One region of the Aneurinibacillus sp. XH2 genome, then DNA from elsewhere that is predicted to be linked to it. Evidence: predicted binding sites of a transcription regulator. Region 1 holds the regulator's gene; the other holds the start of a gene.
What was found. Region 1 encodes CtsR, which represses protease genes until heat stress. Its sites were predicted from a motif close to ATGGTCAATAAAGGTCAAACA; they were not measured.
Positions count from the first base shown of each region.

Region 2: clpP (ATP-dependent Clp endopeptidase proteolytic subunit ClpP) is a predicted target of CtsR. The motif match lies at 1,910-1,930, and genes of this name have one in related genera.

Region 1 covers NZ_CP014140.1:3,583,828-3,595,250, reverse strand. The annotation lists gene ACH33_RS18055 (M20 peptidase aminoacylase family protein) at 1-604, shown strand, start outside; gene ACH33_RS18050 (hypothetical protein) at 601-1,440, shown strand; gene menC (o-succinylbenzoate synthase) at 1,437-2,549, shown strand; gene pstS (phosphate ABC transporter substrate-binding protein PstS) at 2,856-3,980, shown strand; gene pstC (phosphate ABC transporter permease subunit PstC) at 4,062-4,985, shown strand; gene pstA (phosphate ABC transporter permease PstA) at 4,982-5,863, shown strand; gene pstB (phosphate ABC transporter ATP-binding protein PstB) at 5,884-6,633, shown strand; gene ACH33_RS18020 (CtsR family transcriptional regulator) at 6,928-7,386, shown strand; gene ACH33_RS18015 (protein-arginine kinase activator protein McsA) at 7,423-7,944, shown strand; gene ACH33_RS18010 (protein-arginine kinase McsB) at 7,957-9,024, shown strand; gene ACH33_RS18005 (ATP-dependent Clp protease ATP-binding subunit) at 9,067-11,423, shown strand, end outside.
Region 2 covers NZ_CP014140.1:471,015-482,437, reverse strand. The annotation lists gene ACH33_RS02355 (DUF2325 domain-containing protein) at 1-271, opposite strand, end outside; gene ACH33_RS02350 (alpha/beta hydrolase family protein) at 414-1,256, opposite strand; gene ACH33_RS02345 (hypothetical protein) at 1,291-1,533, opposite strand; gene clpP (ATP-dependent Clp endopeptidase proteolytic subunit ClpP) at 1,975-2,580, shown strand; gene ACH33_RS02335 (HPr family phosphocarrier protein) at 2,654-2,914, opposite strand; gene whiA (DNA-binding protein WhiA) at 2,981-3,922, opposite strand; gene ACH33_RS02325 (gluconeogenesis factor YvcK family protein) at 3,935-4,900, opposite strand; gene rapZ (RNase adapter RapZ) at 4,910-5,794, opposite strand; gene ACH33_RS02315 (RNA-guided endonuclease TnpB family protein) at 5,966-7,072, opposite strand; gene tnpA (IS200/IS605 family transposase) at 7,084-7,482, opposite strand; gene trxB (thioredoxin-disulfide reductase) at 7,863-8,822, opposite strand; gene ACH33_RS02300 (tetratricopeptide repeat protein) at 9,046-10,746, opposite strand; partial or broken gene ACH33_RS02295 (helix-turn-helix transcriptional regulator) at 10,985-11,423, shown strand, end outside.

The DNA of each region.
Region 1 (11,423 bases):
TCACGGCACGACAGCGCACGGTGCGCGTCCGCATTTGGGGGTAAATGCGATCGAAGTAGCATCGGCTTTGCTGCGGGCGATTCAAGACATTCACATTAATCCGATGATTCCCTCCACGGTGAAGATGACAAGCTTGCATGCTGGAGATGAAGGAAGTAGTAATATTATCCCTGATTACGCAAAGTTTACGCTTGATGTCCGAACACAGTCCAATGCAGTGCTGGATGAATTATATGAAAAAATACAGACAGTTGCTTGTCATACGGCGGCGATGTTTGGCGCTCGAATTACACTTTGGCCGGAAGGCAGAACCGCGGCGGCCGAAGTTGCTGAAGAGGCGAAAGTGTTTATGAAACAGGCGATCGAAGATGTGCTTGGAGCAGAAAATACGGCGCCAGATGTTATTACGCCTGGCGGGGAGGATTTCCATTTTTATACGCTTGAGCGTCCCCGCATTAAAGCCACAATGCTGGGTTTAGGGTGCGGGCTTAAACCAGGACTGCATCATCCGCACATGACGTTTAATCGGGAAGCGCTGATTTCTGGTGCGCGAATTATGGCGCGTGCCGTTGTTCATACCTTTGAAAAAGGGGGGGCAAAATGAAGGATCAGCTTACGATTCTTGCGATGAATACCGTTGAGGAAATCGAACGAATTACGGAACTGGAAAAGCAAATTTGGCAAACCGATACACCCATGCCGGTAGACCAAATGCTAACGGCAGCCAAGCATGGTGGAATCGTTCTGGGGGCTTTTGTGGGAGAGAGGCTCGTGGGTTTTCAATATAGTTTTGCAGGTTATAATGGTCAAAAGGCATATGTTTGTTCGCATATGTTAGGTACACATCCAGATTTTCGCCATATGAAAATCGGTGAAAAGCTGAAATGGGCCCAGCGTGAGGAGGCGCTTAAGCTCGGATATGACCTTGTTACATGGACATATGACCCGCTTGAATTGGTGAATGGATATCTTAACATCCATAAGCTGGGTGCGGTTTGTTCCACATATATAGAAAATTGTTACGGAAATATGCAGGACTCATTGAACAGTGGGATCGCATCCGATCGTTTTCAAGTAGAATGGCATATCCGAAGTGAACGAGTGGCACGAAGAGCGAAAGGTGAATTGACACCAAAAGCTGAAATCCCCAAAAAATTCCTTATGGATTGGAGAACAGATATACACAATGATCCTGTTCCAGGAAAGGCAGACTGGAGACAACTGCAAGAGAATCATGTTCTCTATGTTCCGGTTCCTGCCTACTTTCAGCAAATCAAGCGGCGAAATAAGCCACTCGCCATTGCTTGGCGGGAGGCGGCGCGGGAAGTATTCGCCCGTTTGTTTTGTGAGGGCTGGGCGGTAACAGATGTTATCCGGAACGATAAAGAAGCGCCGGTTCATTTTTATGTACTACATAAAAAAGGGGAGTGTATGGTATGAGAATCAAACAAATCATTTTGCGTCACATGAAAATGCGGATGCTGCGACCATTTACCACCAGCTTGGGCACCGAATATGATAAGGAGTTTATTGTAGTAGAAGCAAAAAGCGAAGATGGATTATCGGGATGGGGAGAGTCTGTTGCGGCGATTGAACCTTTCTATAAAGAAGAAACCGTCAAAACAAATTGGCACATTCTTGAAGACTTCTTAATTCCGCTTGTACTTGAAAAACCGATTGCTCATCCGGATGAATTGAATGAAGAACGCTTTAAGCCTATTCGGGGCAATTACATGGCCAAAGCGGCGATTGAGGGCGCCATTTGGGATTTATATGCTAGACAACAAGGGATTCCGCTTGCGAAAGCGCTAGGTGGAGAAAAGAAAAAAATCGAGGTCGGTATCAGCCTTGGAATCGAGGAATCGGTGAATGAATTGTTATCGCTTGTCGAAAAATATGTACAAGAAGGGTATAAGAGAATTAAAGTGAAAATTAAGCCTGGCTGGGATGTAGAAGTGGTACGCGCCGTTCGTGAACGTTTTCCAGACATTCAGCTTATGGCTGACGCGAACTCTGCCTATACACTGGCAGATGCAGAGCGACTCAAAGCTCTTGACGAGTTCAATCTTACAATGATTGAACAGCCGCTTGCACATGATGACATTGTTGATCATGCCGAATTACAGGCGCAACTAAAAACTCCGATCTGTCTTGATGAGAGCATTCATTCTGTTGAAGACGTACGCAAAGCTATCAAACTGGGAAGCTGCGGCGTTATTAACATCAAGATTGGTCGCGTAGGAGGATTGACGGAAGCGAGGAAAATACATGACCTGTGCAAAGAGCGCAATATTCCGGTTTGGTGCGGCGGTATGTTGGAAGCAGGAATCGGTCGTGCGCACAATGTGGCCATTACTACATTGTCTAACTTCATTCTCCCCGGCGACACAGCTGCTTCTTCCCGCTATTGGGAAAAAGACATTATTACACCGGAAGTCACGGTGGAAGACGGATGGATTACTGTACCAGAGAAACCGGGAATCGGCTATGAGCCAGATCATGACTGTATGGATAATTTTACCCTATATAGCAAATCTTATTTTGCATAATCAGGAAAAAATACGGAGTGCTTGTATGACGCAAGCACTCTTTTTTGTTTACATATTTCTTAACATTAAATTTACAATTCGTTCTCAGGTTCACAAAAGCAAAGAGAAACAAGTAGTTTCCAAGGTGGGATGATGCTAGTAAAGCCTGTATTTTTAACGGTGTAAACACTTTGTAAAGATAGGTTAAAGATCGTGTAAAACACCTTGTTGTGCCTGTATTCCTCGATTATTATGAACAACGTAATTATTCAACACAAAAGAAAAAGTAAAACCATTTTACCAAAAATCTTAAGGGGGATTCTCGCAGTGAAGTTGAAGAAGCTCGGCGTACTACTTTTTGCGCTCGTGATGATGTTTTCTCTCGCGGCGTGTGGCTCTTCTGGCCAAAGCTTAAAACCGGAAGGAAACAAAGAAGCTGCAGCAGGAGGAGAACAATCTTCCGGCGATGGGAATGCAGGTTTGTTAAATGGCGCGGGTTCCAGCTTTGTAAATCCGTTATTCTCCAAAATGTTCAGCGAATATTCCAAAGAACACTCTGATGTAAAAGTGAACTATCAGGCGATCGGTTCCGGTGGCGGCATTAAGCAATTGACAGCCAAAACGGTTGATTTCGCTGCTTCTGACGCTCCGATGAAAGAAGATGAAATTAAAGCTGCCGGCGGTAACGTGCTGCATATTCCAGTAACGCTTGGTGGCGTAGCGATTGCATACAATCTTGAAGGTGTAAAAGACCTGAAATTGACTCCAGAAAACCTTGCCGACATTTATAACGGCAAAATCAAAAAGTGGAACGATCCAAAAATCATGGAGAATAACAAAGGTGTAAAACTTCCTAATGCGGATATTTTCCCAGTACACCGCTCCGATGGTTCGGGTACGACTCATATCTTTACAACATATCTGAATAAAGCAGTTCCGGATATGTGGTCAAAAGAACAGACAGGCAAATCCATCAAATGGGCGAATGTTGGTACCGGCGCAAAAGGTAACGAAGGTGTAGCAGGACAGATACAAAACACTCCGGGTTCTATTGGATATATCGAGCTGGCATATGTTATCCAGAACAATATGACCGCCGCGCAAATTAAAAACAAAGAAGGCCAATTCGTGGCTCCGTCTCTCGAATCTGTAACAGCTGCCGCAAAAGGCGCGCTGACGAATATTCCGGAAGATTTGAAAGTGGAACTGAACAATCAGCCTGGCAAAGACAGCTATCCGATTGTCGGTACAACTTGGGCGCTTGTTCCGGAAGATCTGAAAATGGATAAAGCAAAAGCAGAAAAAATGCTGACCATGCTTAAGTGGGTTGTAACGGACGGGCAGAAGTTTGCGTCTGATTTGCAGTATGCGCCGCTGCCGAAAGAATTGCAAGATAAGTGCGTGGAGCAGTTGAAAAAAGTAAAAGTAGATGGGCAACCGGTTCTTAAATAATGAAGAAGCACAAGGAAAAGCGTGCAAAAAACTCCGCGGAGTTTTTTGCCGCTTTTTTCAAGAGAATGGGGAGTGTAATCCTTGAAGAAAAGATATGGAGATCAATTGTTTAAAGGCATCGCGTATATTTTTGGTTTTTCCATTATTGCCTTGCTTGGCATTATGGTATGGGAAATGTTTCGCGGGTCAAGCTTTGCCATTGAAAAGTACGGTCTCGACTTCTTGTTTAGTTCGAATTGGGATCCGGTAGCTGAACAGTTTGGTGCATGGCCCTTCATTTATGGAACCATTGTTTCTTCACTTCTTGCATTGGTTATCGCAACACCCATTAGCGTGGGGATTGCTATCTTCCTTGTTGAGATTGCCCCGAAATGGTTTCGGGATATCGTAGGTTTCTTAATCGAGCTTTTGGCGGCTATTCCTTCTATCGTATACGGCTTATGGGGCATTTTTGTGCTTGCTCCGATTATTCGCGAGTATATCGCCCCTTTATTTATTAACACGTTAGGAAAGTTTATTCCATTTTTTGCGGGTCCGTCCTTCGGGGTGGGGATTTTTACCGCGGGTGTGATTTTAGCTATTATGATTATCCCGACTATCGCTTCCATTTCTCGCGAAGTATTGATGGTTGTTCCTAACGCGCAACGTGAAGCTGCTTTGGCTTTAGGCGCGACGAAATGGGAAATGATTCGTACAGCTGTATTAACATATTCGCGTTCAGGCATTCTCGGCGCGATGATTATCGGCCTTGGCCGCGCCATCGGCGAGACGATGTCTGTCACTATGGTTATCGGAAATCGACCGGAAGTTCCGGATTCAATATTTGACCCCGCCTACACGATGGCGAGCGTCATTGCTAATGAATTTAATGAAGCCTCCTCTGACATTTATATATCTACATTAATTGAGATTGGCTTCTTGCTGTTTGGTGTTACTTTGTTGGTCAATATTTTTGCACGCTTCCTCGTGTGGTCAACGTCTAAAGGCGTACAGGAGGCGAAATGATGGAAACGGTATTAGAAAATATGAAAAAACAAAAAGTAAATAAGTTAAGCGCCAATCTGGGGCGCCGCCGCATGTTCAGCGGATTCATGATTACGCTGACTGTTATCAGTATGATCTTGGCACTGACCCCTTTGTTCAGCATTTTAGGATATGTTATCGTTAAAGGTTTTTCGGCTTTAAATCTTGCGTTCTTCACTGAATTGCCCGCTCCTCCCGGAGAAGCCGGCGGTGGTATGGCGAACGGTATTATAGGTACGTTCACGCTTATTAGTTTAGCATCTGCCATCGGTATTCCAGTAGGACTAATGGCTGGTATTTTTCTTTCGGAATATGGTCGCAACCGTTTTGGTAAGCTAGTTTCTTTTTTGACTGATATTATGCTGGGTATTCCTTCCATTGTCATCGGCATCGTGGTTTATGCGCTCGTCGTGCTTGCGATGGGTGGGTTCTCCGCGTATGCGGGTGGCATAGCGCTGGCATTTATTATGATTCCAGCAGTAACGCGCACGACGGAAGAAATGTTGAAGCTAGTACCGAACCATATCCGCGAGGCGGGGCTTGCACTTGGAATTCCAAAGTGGCGTGTTATTATGCTTATTATTTTACCAACCGCGTTGCGCGGCATTATTACTGGCATTATGCTCGCCATCGCCCGCGTATCGGGTGAGACGGCGCCGCTGTTGTTCACGGCGTTCGGGAATATGTATTGGAGTCAGTCGCTGAATGAACCGATTGCTTCGATGCCAGTGCTTGTATTTAACTACGCGATTTCCCCATACGCGGAATGGCAGGCGCAGGCATGGGCCGGCGCGCTGACGTTAATTTTGATTGTTGTAGTTCTGAATGTATCAGCGCGTCTGATTACAAGAAAGCGATAGAAGATACGAGGTGGAGACCAATGATTGAAGCAAGAAACCTAAATTTATGGTATGGGGATTTTCACGCCATAAAAAATATCAACATGACCATTGAAAAAAATAAAGTAACCGCGTTTATTGGCCCTTCAGGCTGCGGTAAATCGACATTTCTGCGTGCGATTAACCGGATGCACGAAGTGATCGAAGGCGCAAGAGTAGAAGGCGAAATCTTGCTGGAGGGAGAAAATATTTACGGTCCGGATCGCGACCCGGTAACGGTACGTCAGCAGGTAGGTATGGTATTCCAGAAGCCGAATCCATTTCCGACGATGTCGATTTATGACAATGTGGCGGCCGGTCTGCGTATTAACGGTTTTAAAGATAAGAAGAAGCTGGATGAGATCGTAGAGCGTTGTTTGACACAAGCAGGATTATGGAACGAAGTAAAAGATCGTTTACACAAAAATGCGATGGGACTTTCCGGCGGTCAACAGCAGCGCCTATGCATCGCCCGGACGCTGGCGGTGGAGCCGGAAGTCGTGCTTATGGATGAACCGACTTCCGCCTTGGACCCGATTTCCACGCAGAGAGTAGAGGAATTGCTGTTTGAGTTGAAAAAGAAATATACTATTATCATTGTAACGCATAACATGCAACAAGCAGCGCGCGTATCCGATTACACAGCATTCTTCCTCCTCGGAGAAATGATTGAATTTGACCAGACAGAAACGATCTTTACTAATCCTCAGGATAAAAGAACGGAAGATTATATCACCGGTCGTTTTGGATAAAATATCGGCAGCCCTCTCCTTCTTTGAGTTTGGGTTGCCTTCTTTGTATAGACAATATGCCTCTTCTTCTATGACATTTTGCTGCTGATCGAAACGTTCACGGAGAACCTGAAGTAAGTTTGCTTCAGGTTTTTTTATAGGGATAAAAAAGGTTATATAAGAATAGGAACAAGAAAATAGGTCAACAATAAAAGTACAATCCCTTGCATTTTTTTTAAAATGTCATTATAATTAAAGTCAAAGAAAGTCAAAGTCAAATCGAAGAAAAAGCGAACCGGTGAAGGAGGTGTGTACATGAGGAACATATCGGACATCATTGAGCAGCATTTGAAAAAAATATTGCAGCAAAGCAATGGTGCGATTGAAATTCAACGCAGCGAATTAGCTGATAAGTTCCAATGTGTGCCTTCCCAGATTAATTACGTAATCAGCACCCGGTTTACAGTAGAGAAAGGATATATTGTGGAAAGTAAGCGGGGTGGTGGCGGCTATATCCGCATCCGGAAAGTTGAATTTATTGATAATCAGCGCTTTTACAATGTGCTAATGGAAACGATCGGAGAGAGTATAACCGCTACTGCCTGCGAAAATATTATTGAACGGTTACGGGAAGAACGTATCATTTTACCAAAAGAAATGCAGATGATGAAAGCGGCGACCGGAAAAGTCCTGTCGGCTGTCCCGGTTCCGCTCCGGGATCGTCTTCGCGCGGAGATTCTCCGGGCGATGCTGACCACGATTTTTATTTATTAGCTTATAGAAATATGTGTACTCGGGAGGGAAGTGGATATGATTTGCCAGGAATGTCAACAGCGTCCGGCAACGCTGCATTTCACCAAAATTGTTAACGGAGAAAAGACAGAATTTCATATTTGCGAAGTATGCGCGCAAGAAAAAGGGGATATGTTCCCTGGTGGTATAAACAACTTTTCGATTCATCATCTGTTATCCGGATTATTAAACAACGCCGAACCTGGTGTTAATGCGTTTAAGGTACAACAGGAAGCGCCACTACGTTGTGAGAAGTGCGGGTTAACATATGCTCAATTCAGCAAAAGCGGAAGATTCGGTTGTAGCAATTGTTATAAAGCGTTCGAAGAAAAGCTTGACCCGCTTTTCCGCCGCGTGCACGGCAATACACATCATAGCGGCAAGGTACCTGAACGCTCGGGAGGAGCGATCAAATTAAAGAAAGAAGTGGACCGACTTAAGGAAGAGCTACGGAAGCGTATTGAGCGCGAGGAGTTTGAGGAAGCGGCAAAGCTGAGGGATCGGATTCGTGAACTAGAGCAACAAATCGCAGGTTTGTAGGAGGGAAAACATATGTCTTTCCAGAAGTTTATAACCAATGCGGTAAGTGAATGGATGAATGGCGACGGCCAGGATGCCGATATTGTCATCAGCAGCCGGGTACGATTGGCCCGGAATTTACAAGACCAGCCATTTCCTATGCTGGCCACAGATTCGCAGCTGGAGCAGGTTCTGGGAAGAGTGGAGCAGGCCATGCAGGATGAGGCGTTTAAACAACAAGAAAACTTTGAAATGATACGGATGGACACTTTGACTCCGTTACAGAAGCGCGTGCTGATGGAGAAGCATCTTATTAGTCCAAACTTGCTTTCCGAATCGCGCAAAGGCGCTGTTATTCTTAGTGAAAACGAAGCCATTAGCATTATGGTCAATGAAGAAGACCATTTGCGTATCCAGTGCCTGTTTTCTGGACTTCAGTTAAGAGAAGCATGGAAAGTGGCGGATAGGGTGGATGATATTTTTGAAAAGTATCTGGACTTTGCTTTTGACGAACGGCGGGGTTTTCTCACCAGTTGTCCGACCAATGTCGGAACCGGCATTCGCGCTTCAGTCATGATGCATTTGCCGGCCCTTGTGCTAACCCAGCAAATTAACCGCATTTTGTCCGCAATTACACAGGTAGGGTTAGTAGTAAGAGGGCTATATGGCGAAGGCAGCGAAGCTGTAGGAAATCTATTCCAGATTTCCAATCAAATTACGCTTGGGCAATCTGAGGAGGAAATCATCGAGAATCTTATCAGTGTCGCGCGGCAGATTATCGATCAGGAACGCGCAGCGCGCGAATATTTAATGCAGAATCGCAGACTGCAACTAGAGGATCGCTTGTGCCGTTCATATGGCATTCTGACCAATGCGCGCACTATTGAGTCAAAGGAAGCCGCAGAACGGCTTTCCGACGTAAGACTCGGCATTGATTTGGACATTATTAGAAATGTGCCGCTAAGCGTCATGAATGAATTGATGGTTATGACACAACCGGGATTTTTGCAGCAATATGCAGGCCAGCAGTTGACGCCTGATTCCCGTGATGAGCGCCGGGCGCGTCTAATCCGGGAGCGGTTAAAGTCAGCGATGGAATAAGCAGTAAAGAATAATTATACTTCATTCGGAGGTGTTTGTTTTATGATGTTTGGTCGTTTTACGGAAAGAGCGCAGAAAGTTTTGGCGCTTGCCCAGGAAGAAGCGGTTCGTCTAGGTCATAAAAATATCGGAACTGAACATATTCTTCTTGGCCTAATCCGTGAAGGGGACGGTATTGCGGCGAAAGCCCTGCAAGCGTTGGGGCTTGGCCTTGATAAAATCCAGGGTGAAGTTGAAGCTCTTATCGGTCGCGGCGGCGAACAGCCGACCAATATCAATTATACGCCGCGCGCCAAAAAAGTTATTGAGCTTTCAATGGATGAAGCAAGAAAATTAGGTCATACGTACGTTGGTACGGAGCATATCCTGCTCGGCTTAATCCGTGAAGGCGAAGGTGTGGCAGCGCGCGTGCTTAACAATTTAGGCGTAAGCTTGAACAAAGCGCGCCAGCAAGTGCTTCAATTGCTGGGTAGCAGTGAAGCGATGTCTTCGCACCAGCAAAACTCAAGCAGTGCGGCAGTCAATACGCCTACGCTCGATAGTTTGGCACGCGACCTAACGGCGGTGGCGCGCGAAGGCGGCCTGGATCCTGTTATCGGACGCTCTAAGGAAATTGAGCGTGTCATTCAAGTGCTTAGTCGCCGTACGAAGAACAACCCGGTTCTTATCGGGGAGCCGGGCGTTGGTAAAACTGCAGTTGTGGAAGGATTGGCCCAGCGTATCGTGAGCAACGAGATTCCGGAGACCCTTCGCAATAAGCGTGTGATGACGCTTGATATGGGGACGGTTGTTGCTGGCACGAAATATCGGGGTGAATTCGAAGACCGTCTAAAGAAAATTATGGATGAGATTCGTCAGGCAGGCAATATTATTTTATTTATTGATGAGCTACACACCCTTATTGGTGCAGGCGGCGCGGAAGGCGCAATTGATGCTTCCAATATTCTGAAACCGTCTTTGGCTCGCGGTGAGTTGCAGTGCATCGGTGCGACAACATTGGATGAGTACCGCAAGTATATTGAAAAAGACGCGGCTTTGGAACGTCGTTTCCAGCCGATTCAGGTAGACGAGCCAACACCAGAAGAAGCGGTGCAAATTCTGTTTGGTCTGCGTGACCGTTACGAAGCGCACCACCGTGTTAAGATTACAGATGAAGCGATTCGCCAGGCTGTATATTTATCTGACCGCTACATTTCCGACCGCTTCCTGCCGGATAAAGCGATTGACTTGATTGATGAAGCGGCATCGAAAGTACGTTTGCAATCATACACAATTCCACCGAACTTGAAGGAGCTTGAGCAGAAGCTTGAGGAAGTTCGCAAAGAGAAAGACGCGGCTGTGCAAAGTCAGGAGTTCGAAAAAGCGGCTTCCATGCGTGACAAAGAGCAGAAGCTACGTGAAGAGCTTGAGAGAACGAAGAACGAATGGCAGGAAAAACAAGGTCAAACTGACTCTGAAGTGACTCCGGAAGATATTGCAGCTGTTGTAGCAAGCTGGACCGGCATTCCGGTTGTGAAATTGAAAGAAGAAGAAACCGAACGCTTGTTGAAAATGGAAGAAATTTTGCATAAGCGTGTAATTGGTCAGGAGGAAGCGGTAAAATCCATTTCCCGGGCTGTACGCCGAGCACGTGCCGGATTGAAAGATCCGAAACGCCCAATTGGTTCCTTCATTTTCCTGGGACCAACAGGTGTCGGCAAAACTGAGTTGGCTCGTGCTCTTGCAGAAGCGTTGTTCGGTGACGAAGATGCGATGATTCGCATCGACATGTCCGAATATATGGAGAAACATTCTACTTCTCGTCTGGTTGGAGCGCCTCCGGGATATGTCGGATTTGACGAAGGGGGGCAGCTAACCGAAAAAGTGCGCCGTAAACCGTACTCTGTGGTGCTGTTGGACGAGATTGAAAAAGCACATCCTGAAGTATTCAATATTCTACTACAAGTGCTTGAAGATGGTCGTTTAACTGACTCCAAAGGGCGAACAGTAGACTTCCGCAATACGGTTATTATCATGACTTCCAATGTTGGGGCCGATTTGATTAAGAAAAACACAACGCTTGGCTTTACAACGCCGGACAGCACAAAACATTATGAAAACATGAAAGACCGGGTACTTGCGGAATTGAAACGCAATTTCCGTCCGGAATTCCTAAATCGGATTGACGAATTGATTGTATTCCATTCTTTGGAAGAAACGCATATTGCGGAAATTGTTCTACTTATGACGGAACAGCTGCGTAAACGCCTGAACGAACAGGATATTGACTTTGTCCTCACTGAGGAAGCGAAGAAATTCCTAGCAAAAGAAGGATACGATCCGGCGTTTGGTGCTCGTCCGCTGCGCCGCGCGATTCAGCGTCACATCGAAGACCGCCTGTCGGAAGAGTTGCTAACTGG
Region 2 (11,423 bases), 550 kb from region 1:
TTTGCTCCAGGCTACACTCCAGATGGCTGACAGAGCGTTTCGCAAACACGATCGGGACGTTCCGTTTCTTGGCGTCCGCTTTTACCCGTTTAGCCAAGTTATGGTTTATGTAATCGGTAAATACAATCACTCCCTTGACCATTTGCGGCAATGAATAGGCTTGGTCCTTTTTCTTTCTTCCTGAAACATGAATCAATTCCCCATCCAGTTTCTCTTCTAGTAAAGCATTAATATTTCCAAGTCGATCCGCTCCAATTACAACGTACGCCATCTTCTGTCCCTCCTCCTGTTATGAACACTTCTGTTTTTTTTATCATAATATATTTGATAAAGATTATCAATATCAATTAAGTTTATTTAAGGAAAAAACGAGACGGCTCCCCTTTGCCGTCTCGTCTTATTATCTTCCGCTGTTATAAATGCTCTTTAAAGAATTTCGTTGTAACATCAAGTGCTTCAAGAAACTGCGGAGTATCCTCTTTATGTGGATGCACCATATTGAACGTATGCCCAGCACCTTCTATCCAATGAAGCGTTGCGTTTTTTGCATGCTTTTTCAGACTGTATGCTCCTTTGACAAGATGGTCGAAATCTTCTCGCCCCTGCACGATAAGCAGCGGTATGTCAAGATGAGCCACGCAATTGAGTAAGTCATACTGGCGAGCGTTCACTTCAATATCGTCCAGTACCACTTTTTCAATTGGCATCTGCTGGCCTGTTCTTCCGTTAATGACATAACCTACTCCTTTTTCTTCCACTTGTTTTCGCACTTCAGGGCCAAAAATATCAACATGAGCGATCCCGTTCCATGTCACAATAACCTGCACATTCTCCGGATGAGCAGACGCATATAAAATCGTATCACCGCCACCTTTGCTGTGGCCCATGATGCCTATACGGCGCGGGTTCATATGCTCGGCTAGCGGAAGCGTACCCCGCTTCACCTGCTGAACGAGAAAATCAAGATCGTTCAGTTCCTGTTGATACGTATTACGCCCAAATTTTTCAAGCTCGGTAAAATTCACCAGATCCTTGCCTATACCGTTTCCAGAAAAGTTAAACGTAATGGCGACAAATCCCTGAGCGGCGAAATACTCGCCCATACGCGGGAACATCCCCCAGTCTTTAAATCCTTTAAAGCCATGACAAATAATAACAACCGGCTTTTTGTCAAATTCTTTTGTTTCATCGCTGATAAAAACATCGCCGCGAATCGTTAAATTTTCTTCCCGTATCAGCGTAAACGATTGTTTCAACGCGCTCTCCTCCCACATTTCGCTTTCTGAATAGTTAAGCGAAGTTATCTGGAGCGATTTCCGGAGCGGTAAAAGCAGGTGGCGTGCTTACTTCCTTAATATCGAGCACATGCCGATTATACACGATAAGCTGTCTCCCTTCTTCCGCCGTTTCGAAGACGAAAGCACGATTTTTCAGAGTATAAAGAATATGACCGACCACACACACCAACTCTCCGTCCAAATCGCTATATGTTAATTGTATCATTTTTCCAATATATTTATCATATTGCATCATAAATATAACTCCTTTCAAGATGTATAACTTGAAACTATGATATGAATTTGTTGTATAAACATCACCTTCCATCTATCCTGCTCTCTCATAAATAAACACAAACAGATACATATGCAAAATTTTATTTATTATCACACATTTTATTATAATATGTCTCCTTTTCGACAAAAGTTCCCTAAAGATTACACAAATCCCCCCTTACATTCAATCGTGTTCTACCCTTCAGAATCCCCTCAAACTTTCCCCTCTTCCCGTAAACTCGGTTGCCAGCGGCATTTCCTTCTAAACTGAAATATTTATAAATCATCCGTTTATGTTGATTAAATTCCAGAAAAAAAGCATATAACTGAAGAGAAGAGTATAGTACCAAGGTTTTTATTTGACCTTTTTTGACCTTTATTGTACTATATATTTATAGAATGAAGAGAGGAGGAAGTACCAGTGAACTTAATTCCTACAGTTATCGAGCAGACGAATCGTGGTGAAAGAGCATATGATATTTATTCTCGTCTTTTGAAAGACCGGATTATTTTCCTTGGCACTCCAATCAACGATCAGGTAGCGAATAGCGTCGTGGCCCAGCTTCTCTTCTTGGCCGCTGAAGACCCTGATAAAGATATTAGCCTGTATATTAATAGCCCAGGTGGTTCCATTACCGCCGGCATGGCGATTTATGACACCATGCAATACATTAAACCAGATGTATCTACCATCTGCGTGGGAATGGCAGCTTCTATGGGCGCCTTCCTTCTCACAGCTGGTGCTCCGGGCAAACGCTTCGCCCTCCCGAATAGTGAAGTGATGATTCATCAACCACTAGGCGGCGCGCAAGGTCAGGCTTCTGACATTCAGATCGCCGCTACCCGCATCCTGAAGATGCGCGATCGTTTGAACCAAATTATCTCCGAGCGTTCTGGCCAACCGCTGGAGCGTGTAGAAAAGGATACAGATCGCGACTTCTTCATGTCTGCCGAAGAGGCAAAGGAATATGGTCTCATCGACGATGTTATCGACAGCATCGGAAAGAAAGAGCCTAACCTATCCTAAATATAAGGTAAGGAAAAAAGCCAGAAGCATCTCCTGACAAGATGCTTCTGGCTTTTTTCAGTCAAACTTTATACTATTCTTCACGTTGTACCATCTGCACAAGGCTTTTCACTGCTTCTTCCGCATCAGAACCTTCGGCACTAATGGTGATTTCTGCGCCACTTCCAACCGCAAGACTCATTACGCCCATAATGCTCTTCGCATTTACCTTTTTATTATCCCGTTCGATAAATATGTCTGCAGCGTAACGGTTTGCTTCCTGAACGAAAAAAGCAGCGGGTCGTGCTTGAAGTCCTGTTTTTAATTTAACTACAACGCTTTGCTGAGCGTGCATAGTATGATTCCTCACCCTCTATCAAACTGAATTTGTTTTATTATACCATGATCACTGAGGTTATTCTTATAGTTTTGCTTCATTTTCTCTTAATTTAGCTGCGATTTCATTAATTTTTCGTAAACGATGGTTAATACCGGATTTGCTTACTTTGCCACTCGGAACCATTTCGCCCAATTCGGCCAGGTTCATATCCCGATATTTAAGGCGGAGTTCTGCCACTTCGCGCAGCCTGTCCGGCAAATTTTCAATACCAATATACTTATCAATAAGCATAATATTTTCAATTTGCTGCATAGCTGCCGCCACCGTTTTGTTTAAATTCGCCATATCGCAATTGTTTAATCGGTTCGCGGAGTTTTTCATTTCCTTGACAATGCGCACGTCTTCAAAGAAAAACAGTGCTTGTTGCGCTTCAATAATACGTAAGAAGTCGGCGATTTTTTCGCCCTCTTTAATATACATAATATACCCTTTTTTCCGCTCAATACTCCGCGCGTTCAATCCGAAATAATTCGCCAGCTTAACCAAATCTTCGCAATGCTCTTGATGAGCCGAAAAAATCTCAAGATGGTAGCTCGACGCTTCCGGATGATTCACCGAACCTCCGGCTAAAAAAGCGCCGCGTAAATATGCACGTTTACAACACTCATGTTTTATAATGTCGGGTGAAATACCGTAGTGAAACGTGCCGTCGACCATAATGCCGAGTTCTTCGAGAATCTCCCGCGCTCGCTGCGGAATCCGGACGATATAAACATTGTTTTTTTTCAGTCTCATCTTTTTTCGAACTAACAACTCCGCATGAATATGAAACATCTTTTTGACAAGCGAATAAATGCGGCGCGCAATCGCCGCATTTTCTGTAGATACATCAAGCACAAAGCGCTTTCCGCCAAACTGCAACGAACCATTCATTCGGATTAAAGCGGTCAGCTCCGCTCTGTTGCAACAATCATAACCTTCCAATTGTGTTAATTCTTTCTTCGCTTGTGCAGCAAAAGACATGCCGCCACCACCTCATTTCTTCACACCGATTACGTTCATAATAATTTTGCTGAGCTTAGCAGCATTATGGCGCAAAAATTTGTCGTATACAAGCAGATTGTCGGCGATAACGCGGTATCCTTTGGCAGTCAGCTTTTCTTCCGAGTAAATGACCGGTGCGGCACCCTTCTCCGCGTACATGGCCAGTACTTCATCACTAATTTTTCCATTATTCACAATAATATACTGGAATAAAGAATTGCCGACATGATCATGAATCGCCTGAATATGATCCTCCGCTGTATAGCCATCCGTTTCTCCTGGCTGAGTCATTACATTGCAAATGTAAGCCTTTATGGCTCGGCTTTCACGGATAGCTTCCACAATTCCCGGCACCAGTAAATTTGGCAATACGCTCGTATACAAGCTACCAGGTCCAATAATAATCGCATCCGCCTCCTTTAGCGCCTGAATCGCCTCCGGAAGCGGTTTTGCGCCTTCATCAATAAATACGCGTTTAATTCGCTTCCCTGCTTTGGGAATAATGGATTCACCAGATACAACCGTTCCGTCCTGCATTTCGGCGTGAAGCACAATGGAATGGTTAGCAGTCGGAAGTACCCGGCCACGCACTGCAAGCACTTTGCTTAGTTGTTCAATTGCGCTTACAAAATCGCCTCCGCTAATTTCGGTAAGCGCCGCGATGAGCAGATTACCGATTGAATGTCCGGCGAGTCCGTTTCCATTCACGAATCGATGCTGCAGTAAACTTTCCAGCAATGGCTCCGTATCCGCCAGCGCGATTAACACATTCCGTACATCTCCTGGCGGAGGCATTCTGAGTTCAGAGCGCAGCCGGCCCGAGCTTCCTCCATCATCCGCCACCGTCACAATAGCGGTAATATCAACCGGTTGATTTTTTAAGCCGCGGAGCAGAACGGGCAGTCCTGTTCCTCCCCCAATCACTACTACACGGGGTTTTTCTTTATGTTTTTTCATTCTACACCTCTATGAGCGACCTCTCTCTATATCCCGATGATTTACACGGACATTATATTGATCCTGGTAACGCTGGCCCAAGTACTCGGCAATAGCCACAGAACGGTGCTTGCCCCCGGTACATCCTATGCCGATGACAAGCTGGCTTTTTCCTTCTTGCTGGTAGTGCGGAAGCGTAAAGTCAAGAAAATCGGTCAATTTCGTCAAAAAATCTTGCGAAACATCCCACTTAAACACGTAATCCGATACTTCCGCATATTTTCCTGTTTTCGGCCGCAACGTTTCCACATAGTGCGGGTTAGGCAAAAAACGAACATCGAATACGAGATCGGCATCGATTGGAATCCCAAATTTAAAACCAAAAGACTGGATAATGATCGTCAAATTCCGGCTTATCTGGCTAAAAATTTGGCTTATTTTTTCCTTCAATAATACAGGTTTTAAATATGTTGTATCAATAACCAAATTTGCAAGCCCTTTAATCTCTTCTAACAGGCGACGTTCTGCTTGGATGCCGTCCAGCGGCAAACCATTCGGCGCAAGCGGGTGGTTACGACGCGTTTCTTTATAGCGCTGCACAAGCGTCTGGTCACTTGCATCCAAAAAGATGATTTGATATGTTATATTCTCCATTTCCTGAATACGTTCTAACGATTCAGCAAGCGCATCGAAAAATTCCCGTCCGCGCAGATCGATAACAAGAGCCACCTTCTGGATACGGCCACCGGATTGATCAATCAGCTCGGCGAATTTCGGAAGGAGCACCGGCGGCAAATTATCAACACAAAAAAAACCTAAATCCTCCAGCCTTTGAATGGCTACCGTTTTTCCCGCACCAGACATGCCAGTAATAATCAGCAAGTTGATCTCATGCCCTTTCACTTGTTTTTCCATTCTGCTATTCACATCCTACCCACAAGTTATCCTTTACTGTATAGTCGCCTTTTTCTTTAAGTGAACTACCCGCCACCTACGCTTCATTTAGAGGTGGGGCTTCTAAGGTAATCGTACCTAACGGTACGAAATTTACTTAGCTATCAAGCCTGTTCCATGCTCTATTTATAGTTATGCTAACAGTCGCAATCCTTCATTTTTGATATTGGTAGCAGCATTCCAGTCCCTGTTTGCCACAAAACCACATTCACAGCGAAAGGTGCGCTCAGACAGAGATAGAGATTCCTTTACTTGACCGCAACAAGAGCATGTTTTGGATGATGGAAACCACTTATCTATTTTGATAAGCTTCTTTCCTTGATCCTCTAACTTATATTGGAGAAATGTCGTAAACATCCCCCATGCATTGTCCGCAACGCTTTTGCCGAAATTCAGGGCTTGTGACATTCCTTTCATGTTGAGGTCTTCGATAACCACGCAGTCATACCGTTTCGCTAATTTATGTGATTCCTTATGAAGAAAGTCCTTACGTTGGTTTGCAATCTTTTCGTGTAGCTTCGCTACCTTCAATCGTTGTCTGTTCCAACGATTAGACCCTTTCTTCCTGCGTGACAAGACATGCTGTTCCTTGGCTAATTTTTCCAAGGCTTGGCAATAGAAACGAGGGTAATTGGCTGTCTTACCTTCTTCGCTATCGACAAATAAGCCATTCATAGAAAAATCTAAACCAACAACAGCTTTTATTTCTTTTTGCACAGGTTGATGTTCATATTCTGTAAGAATAGAAACATAGTATTTTCCTGTTTTTGTTCGAGAAACGGTGCATGACTTGATAACGTGATGGGATGGAATATCTCGATGTTGTTTGATTTTGACAAGTTTGAGTTTCGGTAATTTGATATAGCCATCCAACAGCATGATGTTTCCGTTGACTACATTCGTTGTATAGGACTGTCTCGCCTTACGGCTTTTGAACTTAGGAAATTCAGCACGACCAAAGAAAAAGTTTTGGTATGCCTTTTGCAAATTGAGTTGAGCATTTGCTAACGCAAGGCTATCGACTTCTTTGAGCCATGCAAACTCCTCTTTGTACTTAGCAGGAGTGGGGAATTTTTGCTTTTTCAAGGCTTCTTTGTCATCCTTGAATTGTTCATATGTTTCCTTCCATTCAGCCAACATTTTATTGTAGACGAAGCGGACACAACCGAAGGTTTTTGCAAGAAGTTGTTCTTGTTCTTGCGTTGGGTACAGACGAAATTTATATGCTTTGTTTGCCATATCGAATCACCTCACTTCATCCCTTGATTTTCTATATACTGCTTTATCACTTCAATGGGCGCACCACCCGTTGTAAGCAAGCAAAAGCTTCTTGACCAAAAATACTCTTTCCAAAGTTTTCTTTTTACTTGTGGAAAATGCTTTTTGATAAGTCGAGAACTTGCGCTTTTATAAGCGTTGATGAACTTTGACATTTCAGTATTTGGATGTGCTTTGAACAAAATATGCACATGGTCAATATCATGATTCCATTCAACTAAGGAAATATTATAATTTTCACCCAATCGAACAACCATATCTTTCACATAGTCAGATATGGTATCGTCAATCACTTTTCTACGATATTTCACGACCAGAACAAGATGATAATATAATGAGAACATCGAATGATTATTATTAATTTCATTGATACAACAGCCTTTTATTTATCTAAGACTGATTATATCACAACAAAATAAAGAACCAACTTTAGGCTACGCCTAACCGAAATTCATCTCCCACTTTCACTGGTGACGAAAGCACCTTCACGTTTAGAAGTGGGAGACTTCTCTCGGAGGAAAACTAAAACATATCCTATCCGGTAAGACAAAATAGAAACGCTGCATGTTGTGCTAAGAAAAATTCACAGGTAAACGCGTTACCAGTTTTTCCTCCCCACAAAAAAAGAACGCAGACTCGTCCGTCTGCGCCAAGGGTTCTTAATTATAAAAGGGGTCAATTAATTATCTTCAATATATACCTATTATGTTTCAACAACGTTACAACGCTATTAAAAATTTATGACCGTTTGTCAATGGCTTACTTTAGACTCTTCGTGCAGCTTTTCGTTCAATTCTTCCACATAATGTTGGGCAGACAGGGCCGCATCAGCGCCGTCGCCTGTCGCAGTTACGACCTGGCGTAGCGTTTTTTCGCGTACATCGCCGGCAGCGAAAATACCTGGTACCCGTGTTGCCATGCGCTCATCGGTTTCGATATATCCCGCTTCGTTGGTAATACCCAGGTTTTTCACCGCGCTAGAAAGCGGATCCATACCTACGTAGATGAAGACACCGTCCGTTTTGAATTCAGTTTCTTCACCCGTTTTCTTATTATGCAGCAACACGGATTTGACAGTTCCATCACCGCGGATTTCTTTTACTTCCGTATCCCAGATAAACTGGATTTTTTCGTTTTCAAACGCGCGTTTCTGCAGAATTTTTTGCGCGCGAAGCTGGTCGCGGCGGTGAATGATCGTCACCTTTGTCGCAAAACGCGTGAGGAAGACCCCTTCTTCTACTGCGGAATCACCGCCGCCGACAACGACAAGCTCTTTTCCGCGGAAGAATGCGCCGTCACATACCGCGCAATATGAAACGCCGCGGCCGGAGAATTCTTTCTCGCCCGGAACGCCCAGTTCACGGTGTTCTGCTCCGGTTGCTACAATAACAGACTTCGCTTTAAATTCTTTGTCTCCCACTTTCACTACTTTATACGGATAACCGTCTACAATCTCCTTAATGTCGCCGTATTGATATTCAGCTCCAAATTTTTTTGCATGTTCAAACATTTTAGTGGAAAGATCCGGACCAAGGATCGATTCAAAGCCAGGATAGTTTTCAATTTCTTCGGTATTTGCCATCTGCCCGCCTGGAATTCCTCGCTCAATCATCAATGTACTCATGTTGGCACGAGAAGTATACACGGCAGCTGTCATGCCTGCAGGACCCGCTCCAGCAATAATAACGTCATAAATTTTTTCTTGGCTCATGCTTCCTACCTCCTAGTTACCTATATCTTACCTCAACAGTAGAGGAGATACTCGCCTTCATCGAAAAAATTCGATTTAAAATCTTTATTTATAATAACTCTAAATAAATAAATTGTCTATAATGCGTCACTTTCGATGTTTTGATCTTCTTATCATCCTCATAATATATACAAATACACCCCGGTATGTACCGGGGTCTTTACAGAATTTTGTCTCTCTCTATTTAAGGCAATGTACATACAGCGGTGATTAACTTATAATTACGCGCCAAGGAAGCAGCAGAGACACCGTAGCGAGCCGCGACTTCTTCTTGCGTGATCGCGTAATTGTACCGCCGAGCAATGACGTATTCTAACGACGCGGCCCATGCTTCTTTTTTACGAATCGTCGGCACGTTCGGATATGTTTTTCCGATATAATCTATCCACAGCATTTGGGCTTCCTGCTGTTCCAGCACGTCATACCTGTCCTGCATATGAACACGCAAGCACTCGGCAACTTCCTGCCACTTTTCCGTCCAAACAGGTACTATTGATCGCAACCGAAAATCAATAATTCTTGTCTGCTGATTAATAATGGCCTTGTATGGTTGTTCCGCTCCCATTTTACGAAGAACGAAAATGACTAATTTTTTCAAATAGTCGTCTTCCACCGGATTCATTAAGAATCCCCGCAGCGCTTCTTCTACTTCACTGTCCGCAATATAAGCGAACGCTTGAATAACTTGAAATTTCGTATCGCGATCGCCAAAGCGAAGCGCCCAGAGAAGCGAAGAGCGAAGCAACGGATTCCGCTTCCACTCCTGGTTAATTTCATCAGACGACGTCTCTATACTTCCAAACGGAAACGTATCATGAAATGGAAGCTGATAATGGTACGAAGCTTCCGAAATCGCTTGACCGCCGATCTTACGCTGTTGTATCTGCCTTAAATAATAAGGTGCCACCTTTTCGGACGGATCAATGCGCTCGACTTTTTTCCATAAAGATTCGGCCTCGCCTATCCTTCCCGTATTGTAAGCGGCTACTGCAGTATAATGCAGTATATATAAGTCGCCCTGTCCTGTGCGGGGAACCATCTTGCGGAACAGAAAGTAAGCCGCTTCGTCTTCGCCCAGAATCCCAAGAGTGGTCGCTAGTTTGTATGCGAGATCAAAATGATAAGGTATGATCTTTTTTAGAACAGCTAATAATTGTTCCAGCTTTTCCTGATTGCGCAAATGAGAATAAAAAACGGCTAGATTGCACAGGCCATGAATATTGCATGGATCCTCTTCCAACACCTGCTGAACGGTTTCCATTGCTTTTTCAAACCGTCCCATATAGTAATAACAAAGCGCTAAATTATTGCGTGCCGCAATAAAGTCAGGATGCCCTTTAATGATCGAAAGCAATAAGCGAGCCGCTTCGTTAAACCGTCCCTCTTCCAGCAAACGGCGCGCGCGATCATGTTGAAACACAACTTCAAGGCTGGTATCACTTTCTGATTGACGAGGTCTATCCTGTAAATGAAATTCGATATATTCCCGTAAGTCTTCCGCTTCTTCCGCATAAATCGGTTCAGGAAAACTTTGTAAATATTTCAAGATATATTGTTCAGCCAGTTCGAATTCCATCATATTGGCATAGTTGCTGGCAAGATAAAAATAACATTCATCAAGTGAGGGGTCGACTTCGTCGAGCACATGCCAAAGAATCCGATTGGACTCTTCATATTTGCCGAGTTCAGCCAATATGCCAGCCATACTGCAATAATAATCTGGATTGTTCGGCTCAATTTCAACCGCCTTTCGCAAATAGCGAAGAGCTTTTTGAAAATTAAGCTTATCAAGATAGCGCATTGCCCACTCGTAATAGAAATCTGCATCCATATGAATCGGAACAATTTTGCCCTTCTTTTTCGGCGCATATTGCTGCTTGGCCATATGTCCCTCCAAATTTATCTTCCTTATTGTTTAAGTATACCACACTTAAGATAGCCTTCTCTATAGAACAAACGCCCGGAGCAAACGAATGGTTTTTTGTACCTCCTTAGAAAACAAAAAACACCACTCCCCTTAAAAGATAGGGGGAGCAGTGCTTCCGTTCAAAAATGCCGCAAAAAAAGTCAAATTTTTTTTGCGGCATTTGCTATGCTAAATTTAGCAGCAAGGGGATGAGAAAATGGTTTACGATACAGAAATTCAAAAAGCGATCAAATTTATAGAAGATCATTTACAAGAGGAGTTGTCTCTAGAATGCGTTTCTGGCGAGGTCGGATTTTCGATGTACCATTTCCATCGAATTTTTCAAAAAGAAGTAGGGATGACGGTCGCGGATTATATACGAAGAAGAATTACGAACGCTGCCAGTATGTTGCTTTATACAAAAGAACGTATTCTGGATATCGCTCACCTGCATCGCTTCGAATCACAAGATCAATTCGCTACTATGATGCCATCATTTAAAGCAAATAAATACAAAGGGAAGCGCCTCAAATTATCGGCCTTTATTAAAACAGAAACTGTTGAAGGGTTTTGTGGATTATGGAGGAGAGTTGACAACGCCTCCGATGATATTCTCCAATTTGATAATATGTCAAACCGCCCGATTACGAAAACAA